One region of the Synechocystis sp. PCC 6714 genome, then DNA from elsewhere that is predicted to be linked to it. Evidence: predicted binding sites of a transcription regulator. Region 1 holds the regulator's gene; each other region holds the start of a gene.

Region 1 (3,199 bases):
CTGATTAAAAGTATTGTCGCCCACGGTGATCGCCTCAATCAACTGCAATACAGCCCCAATGGCAAGTATTTGCTCAGCGCTGGAAGGGAAGGCACCGCCAAAATTTGGACTGTGGACGGCGAACTATTGCATACCCTGAGAAGTGACCCCCTACCCATCGACCAAATTGCCATTAGCCCCGACAGCCAATGGATTGCCACCGCCGCCAGTGATGGCATGGTTAGACTATGGGATCAACGGGGCAACCTGCGGGGAGAATTTACCAGTGCCTCCAGTTCATTATTGGGACTAGGCTTTAACGAGGAAGGGCAATGGTTGCTTGCAGTGGGCCAGAACGGTGACCTCCAAAGTTGGCCCGTCACCCCAGAAAAAGAACGCCTCCGACAACTGGTGGAACAGGGCTGTAACTGGTTAAAAGACTACTTAGCCACGGAAAGTCAGCCAGACCAATCATATTCCCCTGAATTCTGCCATGGTGACTGGTAACTATTGGCTTCAGTCCACTGCTTATCTGGAATTGGCAAGGTGAAATGGTACTATTTCTGTCCTATTCCAAAGGCCTTTGTCCCTGAACAGGCCCGGGTATTTAAGAAGGCATCAGGCTATTTTGTAATGATCACTCCGCTCCGCGTTCCCCGTTGCTGTTTTTCCATTGTTCCGTCCTCGGGATAGGGGATAATTTAGACGAGAACATTAGGGAGCTTGACCATGCAGAAAGCCGATGAATTTGCCATTCACCTATTTTTGACCAATGGTCATCGGGAGGAGGTGCGCTTCATGACTATTCAGGATTTTCAAAAATGGTACAGCAATGAAGTTGTGCCCAGACATGACTCCCAGGAATTTATCAATGTGCCGATTAAAAATGTCCAGGGTGAGTATATGGTGGTGCGGCCCTCGGCCATTGTGGCCATCCGAGTGGAGCCAATTTTCTTTGGCAGTGTGGAGCGTATGTAGTCAATTGTGTATAATCTCGATACAGAATGGGGTTTTGCACTTCCCTTGATGCCCCCATTACCGTGAGTGTCAATGGACCAGTCCCTAACCCAAGATCGCCCTCTAGCGGCAGTTTTCCGACGCTTAGGCAATGAGTTGATGCCCCCGGTGGTGGAAACTTTTGAGCGCAGTAAAACAATTTTTTTCCCCGGCGATCCGGCGGAGCGGGTTTATTTTTTGCTCAAGGGGGCGGTGAAGTTATCTCGAGTTTACGAGGCCGGTGAGGAAATTACCGTCGCTCTGTTGAGGGAGAACAGTGTTTTTGGGGTACTATCCTTAGTGACAGGGCAACGTTCCGACCGTTTTTACCATGCGGTGGCGTTCACTCCGGTGGAGTTACTTTCTGCTCCTATTGAACAGGTGGAACAGGCCCTTAAGGAGCATCCTGACCTGTCATTGCTGATGTTGCAAGGGCTTTCTTCCCGCATTTTGCAGACGGAAATGATGATTGAAACCCTAGCTCACCGAGATATGGGTTCTCGTTTAGTTAGCTTTTTGTTAATCCTCTGTCGGGATTTTGGCGTACCGGCTCCAGACGGCATTCGCATTGACCTCAAGTTGTCTCACCAGGCGATCGCCGAAGCCATTGGTTCTACGAGGGTGACGGTGACCCGCTTGTTGGGGGACTTGCGGGAAGGCAATATGATCTCCATCACAAAAAAGAAAATTACTGTGCATAATCCCGTTGCTCTCAGTCAACAGTTTACCTAGCCCATCCCTATGACCAGTGCTTATATTCTGGTTCTTTCTGTCCTAATTTTGGGCGGTATCATTGCTGCGTTGGGGGATCATTTAGGCAGTAAGGTGGGCAAAGCTCGCCTGCGCTTATTTAAACTCCGCCCCCGACAAACAGCGGTGGTGCTGACGGTGATCACTGGCACTCTAATTTCTGCTTCCACCTTGGGTATTCTCTTCACTTTCAGCAAGTCCCTACGGGAGGGAGTATTTCAACTGGACGACATTCTTGGTCAGCTGAGGGTGGCCAAGGCAGAATTGGAGGAAGCGAGTCGGGCAAAGGAAGAAATTGAGTCGGAACTGAGTGCGGTGCGCCAAGAACAGCAGTTGGTACAGGAACGGAGTCGGGAGTTGGACCGGAACTATAACCAAGCGTTGCAACTATTGCGGCGGGTGTCCCAGCAGTCCCGCAATCTGCGTCGAGAAGTGGCTAATCTTTCCACGGAGAGGGCAGAGTTAAATGAGCAAAAGGACAACCTGTTGGCCGAGGCTGCGGAACTACAGAGCCAGGTCAAACTGAGGGATCAGGAGTTGTCGAAGCGCCAGGAACGCATTGCCCAACAAGAACAAGTCCTCACCCGCCAACAGAAGCAGGTGCGCTCATTGGAGCAACGTTTTGCCTCCTTAGAAGCCCAACGCCAACAGCTACAGGCGGAAATTAATCAACGGGACGCCAAAATTGATCAACTCGACCAGGCGATCGCCGCTAAAGACAATGATATCCAAGTGCGGGAAGACAAGTTGCAGGGGCTAGAAACGGAGCTGAGTTTTTTGCAAAGGGAGGTAGAGGAGCTAGAACGTTACTACCAAGATTATCAGGAGTTGCGGGGGCAACAAATCGCCATTTTGCGGGGCCAATTATTGGCCTTTGGGGCTCTAAAGGTGGTAAATACGGAGGCCATCAGTGGAGCAGTAGATCAACTATTACGCCAAGCTAATCGCACTGCCCTACAACTAGTCAAAACCCCCAATATGCCAGTGCCCGATGAGCCCATTGTCCGGGTAACCACAGCCCAGGTGGATAACATCAGAAGTCAGCTCCAGCCAGGGCAAGAGTACGTGATCCGGGTTTTATCGGCGGGCAACTATGTGCAGGAGGAAAGGGAAATTCGTGTCTTTTTTGATGTTGTGCCCAACCGTCAAGTTTTCCGAGAGTCAGAAACCATTGCTACTATTTCCCTAGAATCTTCTGATTTTAGCGAAGCTGATGTGCAAAAACGAATTGATTATCTGTTGGCGGCGGCCCAATTCCGGGCTCGGCGGGAGGGAATCCTTGGTCCTATCCAGGTGGAGGATGGTCGCATTAAAACTTTGATCGACTTCATTGAACAACTCCAGCGCCAGTCCGATAATCCCCCCAATGAAGTGCGGGCGATCGCCGCAGAGAACACTTCCGTGGTGGGACCTCTCAAAATCAGAATTATTGCCCTGCGGGGAAGTCAGGTGGTTTTTGAAAACTGATAACCAC
Region 2 (3,199 bases), 830 kb from region 1:
AACTCAGTCTGCTCCAGAAGAAGATCAAGGTGGTCGACGGCAATCTAGTCCTTGGGGATGGTACCACCATTTCCTTGGCGAACTTACCGCCGGATATTCGGCAACGCTTAGTAACGGACGATTTGAGCCACCCCTATTTCTGGAGTAGTTTCACCCTGGTGGGTAGCCCTTGGTAGAGAGGCCCATAGATCATAGATCAACGGAGACGCTTCATGAACTTCCTTGGGGTTTGAAGCATATTTACTAAATTACAAACAGGGGCAATGGGAGTACCAATCCATGGCCATAATGGAAGCGAAGACGAATTACCAAAAACTACCATGTCCTTTGTCAATACTAATGCTCCTCTCCATGTCACCGTTCTAGGGGCTGGGGCCTGGGGCTCTAGTCTTACCTATCTGCTAGATAGCAATGGTATCTCCACCCAAGTGTGGTCTCGCGGTAGGGATCCCCAACAAAGCTTGGAATCGATGGTGGCTGGGGCGGATGTAATTGTCTCTGCGGTTTCCATTAAGGGGGTGCCATCGGTGGCGGCTCGGTTACAAGCCATGGACCTCCAACGGCGGATCATTTTGGTCACCGCTACCAAAGGTTTAGATCCCCAGACTATGATGACCCCTTCCCAAATTTGGCAACAATCTCTCCCCTCCCAGCCGATCGCCGTTCTGTCGGGGCCCAATCTATCCAAGGAAATTGATCAGGGTTTGCCGGCGGCAACGGTAGTGGCCAGCAGTAACCAGCAGGCGGCGGAGGAAATACAGACAATTTTTGCGTCGGAGAACTTCCGGGTCTACACCAACAATGATCCCCTAGGCACGGAGTTGGGGGGCACCTTAAAAAATGTTATGGCGATCGCCGTTGGAGTGTGTGAGGGGCTAGGGCTGGGGACCAATGCCAAATCCGCCCTGATCACTAGGGCACTGCCGGAAATCACTAGGGTGGGGCTACATTTTGGTGCTCAACCGGACACCTTTTGGGGACTGGCGGGGTTAGGAGACCTTTTGGCCACCTGTTCTAGTATGCTCAGCCGTAACTACCGGGTGGGCTACGGCTTATCCAAAGGTCAATCCTTGGAGGAAATTTTGCTTAATTTGGGAGGTACCGCCGAAGGGGTAAACACCACTAACGTACTAATCAAAATTGCCAATCGGGAAAAAATTGCTGTGCCCATCACTAGGCAAGTCTACCGTTTACTCCACGGTAAAATCACCCCTCCCCAGGCGGTGGAAGCTTTGATGGAAAGGGAATTGAAAGCGGAATTTGAAGATTTTGATCTTTAAATACTTCTTTATCTAAATCCAAATAAAAAAGCTATCATTCTGATTCTGTCAACCGTAGGCCGAGAATTAGCAAATCCCTTTCCTGTCCTCCCAACTCCGCTACCTTTGGTAATAAGCCCCATTGTTCAAAGCCATGGTGTTGGAACAAACGAACGCTGGGTTGATTATGGGCAAAAATATATCCCAGTAAGGTTTTTAAGCCCAATTGGGGCGCCTTGGCGATCGCCATTTTTAGTAAATACTGCCCTAGGCCACGGTGATGCCATTGGGGATCAATATAGATGCTTAACTCCGCAGTGCGGTGGTAGGCCGGACGACCATAAAACCTTTGAAAGCCCAACCAACCCAAGATTTGTTTTTTCTCAGTGGCCAAAACCCAGAGGGGATAGGTGTCCGGGCTATGATCCGCAAACCACTGACGACGACTCTCCACCGTGATCGCATCGGTGTCTCCGGTGGCTACATTTTGGGGAATGTTGGCATTATAGATAGCAACAATGGAATCTAAATCCGTAATGATGGCATCCCGGAGGAAAAGGTCAGATGGGATCACAGCAATATTAAGTGCTTGCGGGTTTGATATGGTCACTGATCTAAATGTTAATGGGATTTGCCATTGTTTCCTCCATTTCTCGGCGATCGCCAAAGTGACACCGAAAAAATTGGTAGCTAAAAATACATTTTCTAACTACTTGACTCTTTAGGATGGATAGTCGACGCAGCGCAAAATCGTAATCTATCTGACTGCACTAAGGAGAAAAAATGGCTAAAACCCCCCAGGAAGTCCTCAAGTGGATCCAAGACGAAAAAATTAAGATCATCGACCTGAAATTTATTGACACGCCGGGGATCTGGCAGCACTGCTCCTTCTACTACGATCAACTAGACGAAAACTCCTTCGTCGAAGGTATCCCCTTTGATGGCTCCAGTATCCGGGGGTGGAAAGCCATTAACGAATCCGACATGTGCATGGTGCCCGACCCAAACACCGCCACCATCGATCCCTTCTGTAAAGAACCTACCTTGACTATGATTTGTAGCATCAAGGAGCCCCGCACCGGGGAATGGTATAACCGGGACCCCCGCACCATTGCCGCTAAAGCCGCTGAATATCTCCGCAGTACCGGCATTGCCGACACCGTCTATTTTGGCCCCGAAGCAGAATTTTTTCTCTTCGATGACATTCGCTTTGGGCAAACAGAAAACTCCAGCTACTACTTTGCCGACAGCGTTGAAGGCCGTTGGAACACCGGTCGAGAAGAAGAAGGGGGCAACCTCGGCTACAAACCCGGCTACAAACAAGGTTATTTTCCCGTTGCTCCCACCGACACCGCCCAGGACATCCGCACCGAAATGTTGTTGACCATGGCGGCCTTCGGCGTCCCCATCGAAAAGCATCACCACGAAGTGGCTTCCGGTGGTCAAAACGAGTTGGGCATCAAGTTCGACAAGTTGGTTAATTCCGCTGACAACTTGATGATCTATAAATATGTGATCAAAAACGTGGCGAAAAAGTACGGCAAGACCGTTACCTTTATGCCCAAGCCCATCTTCAATGATAACGGTTCTGGCATGCATGTGCACCAGTCCCTCTGGAAAGATGGTCAACCCCTCTTTGCCGGGGATAAATACGCTGGCTTTAGCCAAATGGGTCTGTGGTACATCGGTGGTATTTTGAAACACGCCCCTGCTCTGTTGGCCTTCACCAACCCCACCACCAACTCCTACAAACGCCTGGTGCCCGGCTTTGAAGCCCCCGTTAACTTGGCCTACTCCCAGGGCAACCGTTCCGCCTCCGTGCGGATTCCCCTCTCCGGTGGTAACCCCAAGGCTAAACGCCTAGAATTCCGTTGCCCCGATGCCACCTCTAATCCCTATCTGGCTTTTGCTGCCATGCTCTGCGCTGGTATTGACGGGAT
Region 3 (3,199 bases), 300 kb from region 1:
CACAAGGTCAGCCAAGGTTGAGTTCTGAGTGAGCGGCGGCAAGATCTATCGGCAGTTTACTCCAGCCATATTTTTAGGTCGCTTTCACAGATCGCTCCTCCCAAGTTGCAACCAAAAATGCTGCCATTGAACCGGCTAAATTAACGGCAAGTGTAGCGTGCCGAGGAGAGGGTTTGACAGCTTTTTTGCCTCTACCATGAGCATCGCTTAGCCTATTTCGTAAAGTACCAAGCCCTTGAATTACTGACTCACAACCACCAAGAATTTGCTTAAAGATCTTTTCTTGATGCTGTTCAGGAGCCATATTAAGTTGTTTAGCAGTTTCTTTATAAAGTTTAGGCAAATCATCTTTATAGCTGTGAGCAATACCTGCTTCATCCAAAATATGTTTGCAGACTGATTCAATTAATGTGCGTGCCATAGTAATTGCTGCTTCTGGATCTTCACTACGCCGCTCAAGAGCTTTTTGCCAAGCAATGTGAACGTGTTCAATATCGAAATCGACAAGAATCGCAGAAATGTCGTCATCTGCTGGATGAGCTTCAATAACATTTTGCTCTAAAAAATTAATTAATGAACTAAATTTTTCCCATATGAACATCCTTCGTTCTTGGTAGGTATCAAAGCTTCCTTTAATGAAACCCCAAAATTTTGAGAGTTCATCGTAAGTCTTCACAAATTGAGGAAGACGATCTCTGACAGTGGGATCTCTTAATAATTTTAAACGGAGTTCACTGTACTTTTCCTCACTGGCATTACTATCTGTGGCGCGAGCAATTAATATATCTTGTAGTTGTCGTACTTTGTCTAATTTTCCCAAAAGTATTGTCATCGTTTCCAAAAGCTGAATTCTAAAATGTGCTAACCCAAGTTGTCCAACAACAGTCAAGTTAACACCAAAAGTCTATAGATAACCCCAAACAACAGCCTTAACCATTAACCACGTAACATTTTATCTCTATTGATTATACAAAAACTTTCCATGTGATGTTTCAAATTGAGTGATTGCAGAAAAACTTTATGTAATGCTTGAAATTATGGCGATCGCCAGTGAAACAGGTATTGGTTTATGATTCTTTGAATAGGACTAGTCATAATCTGATTCTTGCTGGTCTAAGGCCAAGAATAACTCCTCAGCATTTAAGCTTAAATCTTCGTCTGTCAAGGGTAGAGAATCAAAATGAGCTATTCGCCTGAAGATTTCCAATGCTATCTTTCTTTGTTCTATATTGGGTAACTTGTCAAAGTTATTAAGAATTTCTTGAGCTAAGGCAGTCATAGAATTATACTGAACACCTACTTTAAAGCCTAGCATAGTTGCCAGAACGTAAGCATATTTCCTTAGAATCGCTGCCAACATTGGTTTAAGGACATTTAACCTGTTCAAATAGGGTAATCGCAGGAAAATTTCCATGTAATACGTGAAATCATGGCGATCGCCATTTTGCTGGGTTTGGGGAATACTTCAGCGGGGACTTTGCCGACACTGCGGCATCCAGAGGCCGCCATTCCTAAATCACTATTTAACTCCGCCCAATATTTGGTGAAGAGCACCATTGCCCTGGCCTATCCCGACAGCCGGACCGCGCGGAACGTATAATCGCCCTGACAGAATAGGATCAAGGAAATATTTCAAGTGGTGATCGGTGGTGTGGGATGTGCCCCGTCGTCAGGCTGTAACCTATCCCAGTGCCATGGGAGCTTTAACCACTCTCCATCCAGAGGCGATCGTTGCTTCAAATACAGCTAAAATTTCCCCAACCCGATGAACTTCTCCAGGTAAAAGGTTTAAATTTGGGTAAGTAGGAGTCTGTCACCACTACAGGAAAAAGTATTGCAAAATACATAACTGGCAAATGAGGATGGGCAAAATATAGAAAGAAGCAAATCGCAAGCATAGAAAACGGCAAAGTTAAACCACTAAAACTATGGAATTTACATTTTTGCTCCCCCTCACCATTGGTTTAATGGTGGGCTATAAGGCCTGGGGTTCTCAGCACGACATTGCCCATCTAGCAGTGGTTTTTGCCATTGTTAATCTACTGGTGAGCTTACTATTGGCCCCGTGGGAAATACAAGTTGTTTTGCTAATCTTAATAGTTGTTTTAGCTGGGCCATTGTGGCAAAAATTTGACAATAAAAATAATTTTCAAGTTGCTCAAACTAACGAAGATAAAGATGCCACACTTCATTACCGTGGAGTTACCTATGAATCTCCAAAATCAGCTGTTTCCATAGAAGAAACCAAGAAAGTTACGAAGTGCTACCGAGGCATTGATTACGAATCCTCTGGAGCGTACACCCGAAGCGATAATGATCCCAAGGGCAAGGTAATTAAATATCGAGGCATTAATATAAAAACCAAAGCAGAAGACCAAGATTGACCGAATTATTAATGATTAAATGCTGCTGGTCAAATTCTCCCCCAAACACTCTGACAATTTCGGGGGAGTGGAAGATGCTTACCTCCCTATTGATAATGGCTTGGGAGGTGTGCTCAGTGCGATTAATAGTTAAGTCCGTTAAACCTGTACAGGGACATCCTTGCTAATTAACTTATCCCAACCTAATTCCCCTAATTGGGAGTTACGACGCAGAGGACGGGTGGCTAATTCCAAAATATCCCGAGCATTGGTAAAACCATGGATTTGGGCAAAGGTAAACTCCACTGACCATTTAGTATTAATACCCTGGGCTTCCAAAGGATTAGCGTGGGCCATGCCAGTGATGACCAAATCCGGTTGTAGGGCTTTAATCCGTTGAATTTGATTGTAATTATCCGGCTTTTCAACAATATTTGGTAAGGGAACCCCCATGTCAGCACAGGTTTTTTCCAGCAAAGCTAATTCCGCCGCTTGATAACGTTTATCCATATAGGGAATGCCAATTTCAGGACAAGTCATACCACAACGAATTAGAAAACGGGCTAGGGAAACTTCCAGTAAATTGTCCCCCATGAAAAATACTGATTTACCCCGAATTAACTTAATATAGTCCTCCAAACTTTCCCAAATTTGGGCTTCCCGTTCTGCTAATCCCTGGGGTTCAATACCCAAGACAGAACAAATTTTTTCAATCCAAGCCCTGGTACCATCGGGACCAATGGGAAATGGTGCACCAATTAATTTACATTTACGGCGACGCATTAAAGTGGTGGCGGTACGGCTTAGGAAAGGGTTAACCCCAGATACATAATAAC
Region 4 (3,199 bases), on a different replicon from region 1:
CAAGCCACCGTACAAGGATTTATTTGACCGGCGGGCAGTGTTTCTCTAATTTTCTCCGCTAAATATTCCGCATCACGGGCAACCCCTGAGAATCGCCCAGAACCCCAGGTATATAACCAAGGTAAACCCAAGAAATATAGCCCTGCCACATTAGTCACGCCCCGATCATGTAGCGGTTCCCCCATCGAATTAAATACGGGAACATCGACCCAAGCATAATTAAAATTAAAACCAGTGGACCAAACAACCGCCTCAATTTCATCGATATTTAGGGCAAGGGGTGTGGAAGTTGGTTCCCAAACGGGCTGATAGGGTGCTTCGATGGGAGCATCAAGCTGATTTTTGGCAATATATTCATCAATATTTTGTTTAATTCTGGCGGCTGTTGCGTCTGCTTGATCGAGATTTTCCTTGAGATTATCGGCAAATAGAATTTGATTTACATCAATATCCTTGAGCCGTCCGTAGAGATGCATACCCTCAAGGGCGAATTGACGCAGATCAATTTCTCTGCCACCATCACGACCTGTTAAATAGTGGTTTGTTTTGTGGCGTACCATTTCCTTTTGGGGATGCTCATCAATGGGTAGATCATAATAGCCCATCAACTCTAACCACTCGACCACATCTCTCCCTCGGTAGCGGCGGGGTGAACGGGGTGCGCTGCCGGTGGCAAGGTGGACGGTTTTGCCCGCTAAGTGTAAGTCTTCAGCAATTTGACAGCCCGATTGACCTGTGCCAATTAATAAAACGTTATCTGGCAAGGTTTCTGGATTTTTGTAGTCTACCGAATGTAACTGGACAATATGGGGAGGTAGTTTTTTGGCGATCGCCGCAATTTTTGGTGTATGGTAGCCCCCAGTGGCAACCACCACTTGATCGGCGGTGTAAGTTCCTTGGCTGGTAATCACCTCAAAAGCATCAGCCCGTTGACTAAGCTTAGAAACCCCTACCCCCTCAAGGATAGGAGCTCGGAAAGATGCCGCATAATCCTCAAGATATTGGACAATTTCGTCCTTCACCATAAAACCCTGATCATCACCCCCTGCATAGGGAAAACCGGGTAACCGACATTGCCAATTGGGCGTAACTAAACAAAAAGAATCCCAACGTTGATTACGCCAAGCATAGCCAATTTGATTTTTCTCGAAAATAATGTGGTCAATACTTTCTTGTTTTAGGAGATAACTAATCGCTAAGCCCGCCTGTCCTCCACCAACAATAATGACGGAATAGTGATTTTTTTTCATATTATCTACCTGCATTGAACTCTATCTTTCTTGATAATCATCAACTGTAAGCCTGGAAATTTTTACCACTTGTATATTTGGCTACAAACTAATGATTTCTAATTCTATTAACAGGAAACATCGAAATAGTCTTGCATTTATAGGCTTTACAGAGACAGACCTGTTGATTTAGATAGGTGTCTAATCATCTAAATCTTGGGCAGACATACTGAACACAAACCCATTTCCAGGAAGATTCTAAGTCTTAAAACTCTTACTGTATCTAGATAAGAAGCATTTTTTCTGGCTAGGATTATTAGAAAAAGATCATCTTCATATAAAAAATCAAGAATGGTTAAACCTATGACTTTCAATTAAAACTAATCTTTTGTGACAAATGATACAAGAATAAGGAAACTTCGCTTCTACATTGATACGTGACTAATCTCAAGTCAAATCAGAATTTGAATTTAAGGAACTACAACCATGCCAGAGGTAACTAAGCCAGCTCACCAAACAGGTGATTTCTTAGTAGATTACGAGGAAAAAGTTTTTCCTGATGTCCAAGCTGAACCCGGTGAAAAAGCACTCATTACTTTTCATACAGTGGCGTTTGAAGGCTCCATTGGCTTAGTAAATTTAATGCAAGCTAGCCGCTTAATCAAAAAAGGCTTTGAAACGTCTGTTTTGCTCTATGGTCCCGGTGTTACCCTCGGTGTACAAAGGGGTTTTCCTAAGCTTGGGGATGAAGGTTTTCCGGGTCACCTGACGATGAATGAACGTATTGTAAAAATCATGGAAACAGGTGGTAAGGTTTATGCTTGTCGCTTTGCACTGCAAGCACTTTATGGCCATGGCGAGCCTTCTCTAATCCCCGGTATTCGTCCGATCAATCCCCTAGACGTGATGGATTTAATCTTGATGCACCGTAAGGATGGTGCGTTTATTCTTGATACTTGGACAATGTAAAAACCTACTTGATTAAATGTTTGGTCAATTATTGATGGGAGGGATGATTTGAAAATTTTGTTTTTGATTTTTTAGGTCTGACATATCAATCACTTGTTTTCAAATCATTTTTTATTTCTGAAACTATTCCAGTCGTTGTGCTGGGAAAAATCATGCTGAATTATACAAAAAATATTCGGGCGGCAGCGGCACAGATTAGTCCTGTTCTTTTTAGTCAACAAGGAACTATGGAAAAAGTTCTGGATGCGATGGCTAATGCCGCAAAAGAAGGGGTAGAACTAATTATTTTTCCTGAAACTTTTGTGCCCTATTACCCTTATTTTTCCTTTATCGAACCGCCGGTTTTAATGGGGAAAAGTCATCTAAAGCTTTATCAAGAAGCTGTTACTGTGCCGGGGAAAGTCACCCAGGCGATCGCCCAAGCCGCTAAAACCCATGGAATGGTCGTGGTGTTAGGGGTTAATGAGCGCGAAGAAGGCTCGCTGTACAACACACAACTAATTTTTGATGCAGATGGTGCGCTGGTGCTAAAACGTCGCAAAATCACGCCGACCTACCATGAACGGATGGTTTGGGGGCAAGGGGATGGTGCAGGTCTGAGAACGGTAGATACTACGGTTGGACGCTTGGGAGCCTTGGCATGTTGGGAACATTACAATCCCCTAGCCCGTTATGCGCTCATGGCGCAACATGAACAAATCCACTGTGGGCAATTCCCCGGCTCGATGGTGGGTCAGATTTTCGCGGATCAAATGGAAGTGACCATGCGGCATCATGCTTTGGAATCCGGTTGTTTTGTGATTAATGCAACGGGTTGGTTGACAGCGGAGCAAAAGTTACAAATTACCACCGACGAAAAAATGCATCAAGCCTTAAGTGGTGGTTGTTATACGGCAATTATTAGCCCCGAAGGGAAACATCTCTGTGAACCAATTGCTGAGGGAGAAGGGTTGGCGATCGCCGATTTAGATTTTTCGCTCATCACTAAACGCAAACGCATG

What was found. Region 1 encodes NtcA, which controls nitrogen genes in cyanobacteria. Its sites were predicted from a motif close to GTANCNNNNGNTAC; they were not measured.
Region 2: a site for NtcA is predicted at 1,946-1,959, ahead of glnA (type I glutamate--ammonia ligase). Genes of this name have one in related genera too.
Region 3: a site for NtcA is predicted at 1,832-1,845, ahead of D082_RS04775 (DUF4278 domain-containing protein). Genes of this name have one in related genera too.
Region 4: a site for NtcA is predicted at 1,322-1,335, ahead of D082_RS17000 (MSMEG_0569 family flavin-dependent oxidoreductase). Genes of this name have one in related genera too.

Annotation. Positions count from the first base shown of each region.
Region 1 covers NZ_CP007542.1:1,363,814-1,367,012, forward strand. The annotation lists gene D082_RS06135 (AAA-like domain-containing protein) at 1-486, shown strand, start outside; gene D082_RS06140 (hypothetical protein) at 709-957, shown strand; gene ntcA (global nitrogen regulator NtcA) at 1,030-1,707, shown strand; gene D082_RS06150 (DUF3084 domain-containing protein) at 1,717-3,192, shown strand.
Region 2 covers NZ_CP007542.1:2,191,082-2,194,280, reverse strand. The annotation lists gene D082_RS10100 (CHAT domain-containing protein) at 1-176, shown strand, start outside; gene D082_RS10095 (NAD(P)H-dependent glycerol-3-phosphate dehydrogenase) at 321-1,280, shown strand; gene D082_RS10090 (GNAT family N-acetyltransferase) at 1,315-1,833, opposite strand; gene glnA (type I glutamate--ammonia ligase) at 2,043-3,199, shown strand, end outside.
Region 3 covers NZ_CP007542.1:1,065,641-1,068,839, forward strand. The annotation lists gene D082_RS04765 (abortive infection family protein) at 74-889, opposite strand; gene D082_RS04770 (hypothetical protein) at 1,088-1,360, opposite strand; gene D082_RS18255 (hypothetical protein) at 1,430-1,600, shown strand; gene D082_RS04775 (DUF4278 domain-containing protein) at 1,929-2,384, shown strand; gene bchN (ferredoxin:protochlorophyllide reductase (ATP-dependent) subunit N) at 2,523-3,199, opposite strand, start outside.
Region 4 covers NZ_CP007544.1:89,068-92,266, reverse strand. The annotation lists gene D082_RS17000 (MSMEG_0569 family flavin-dependent oxidoreductase) at 1-1,250, opposite strand, end outside; gene D082_RS17005 (LuxR C-terminal-related transcriptional regulator) at 1-27, shown strand, start outside; gene D082_RS16995 (MSMEG_0572/Sll0783 family nitrogen starvation response protein) at 1,716-2,198, shown strand; gene D082_RS16990 (Nit6803 family nitrilase) at 2,351-3,199, shown strand, end outside.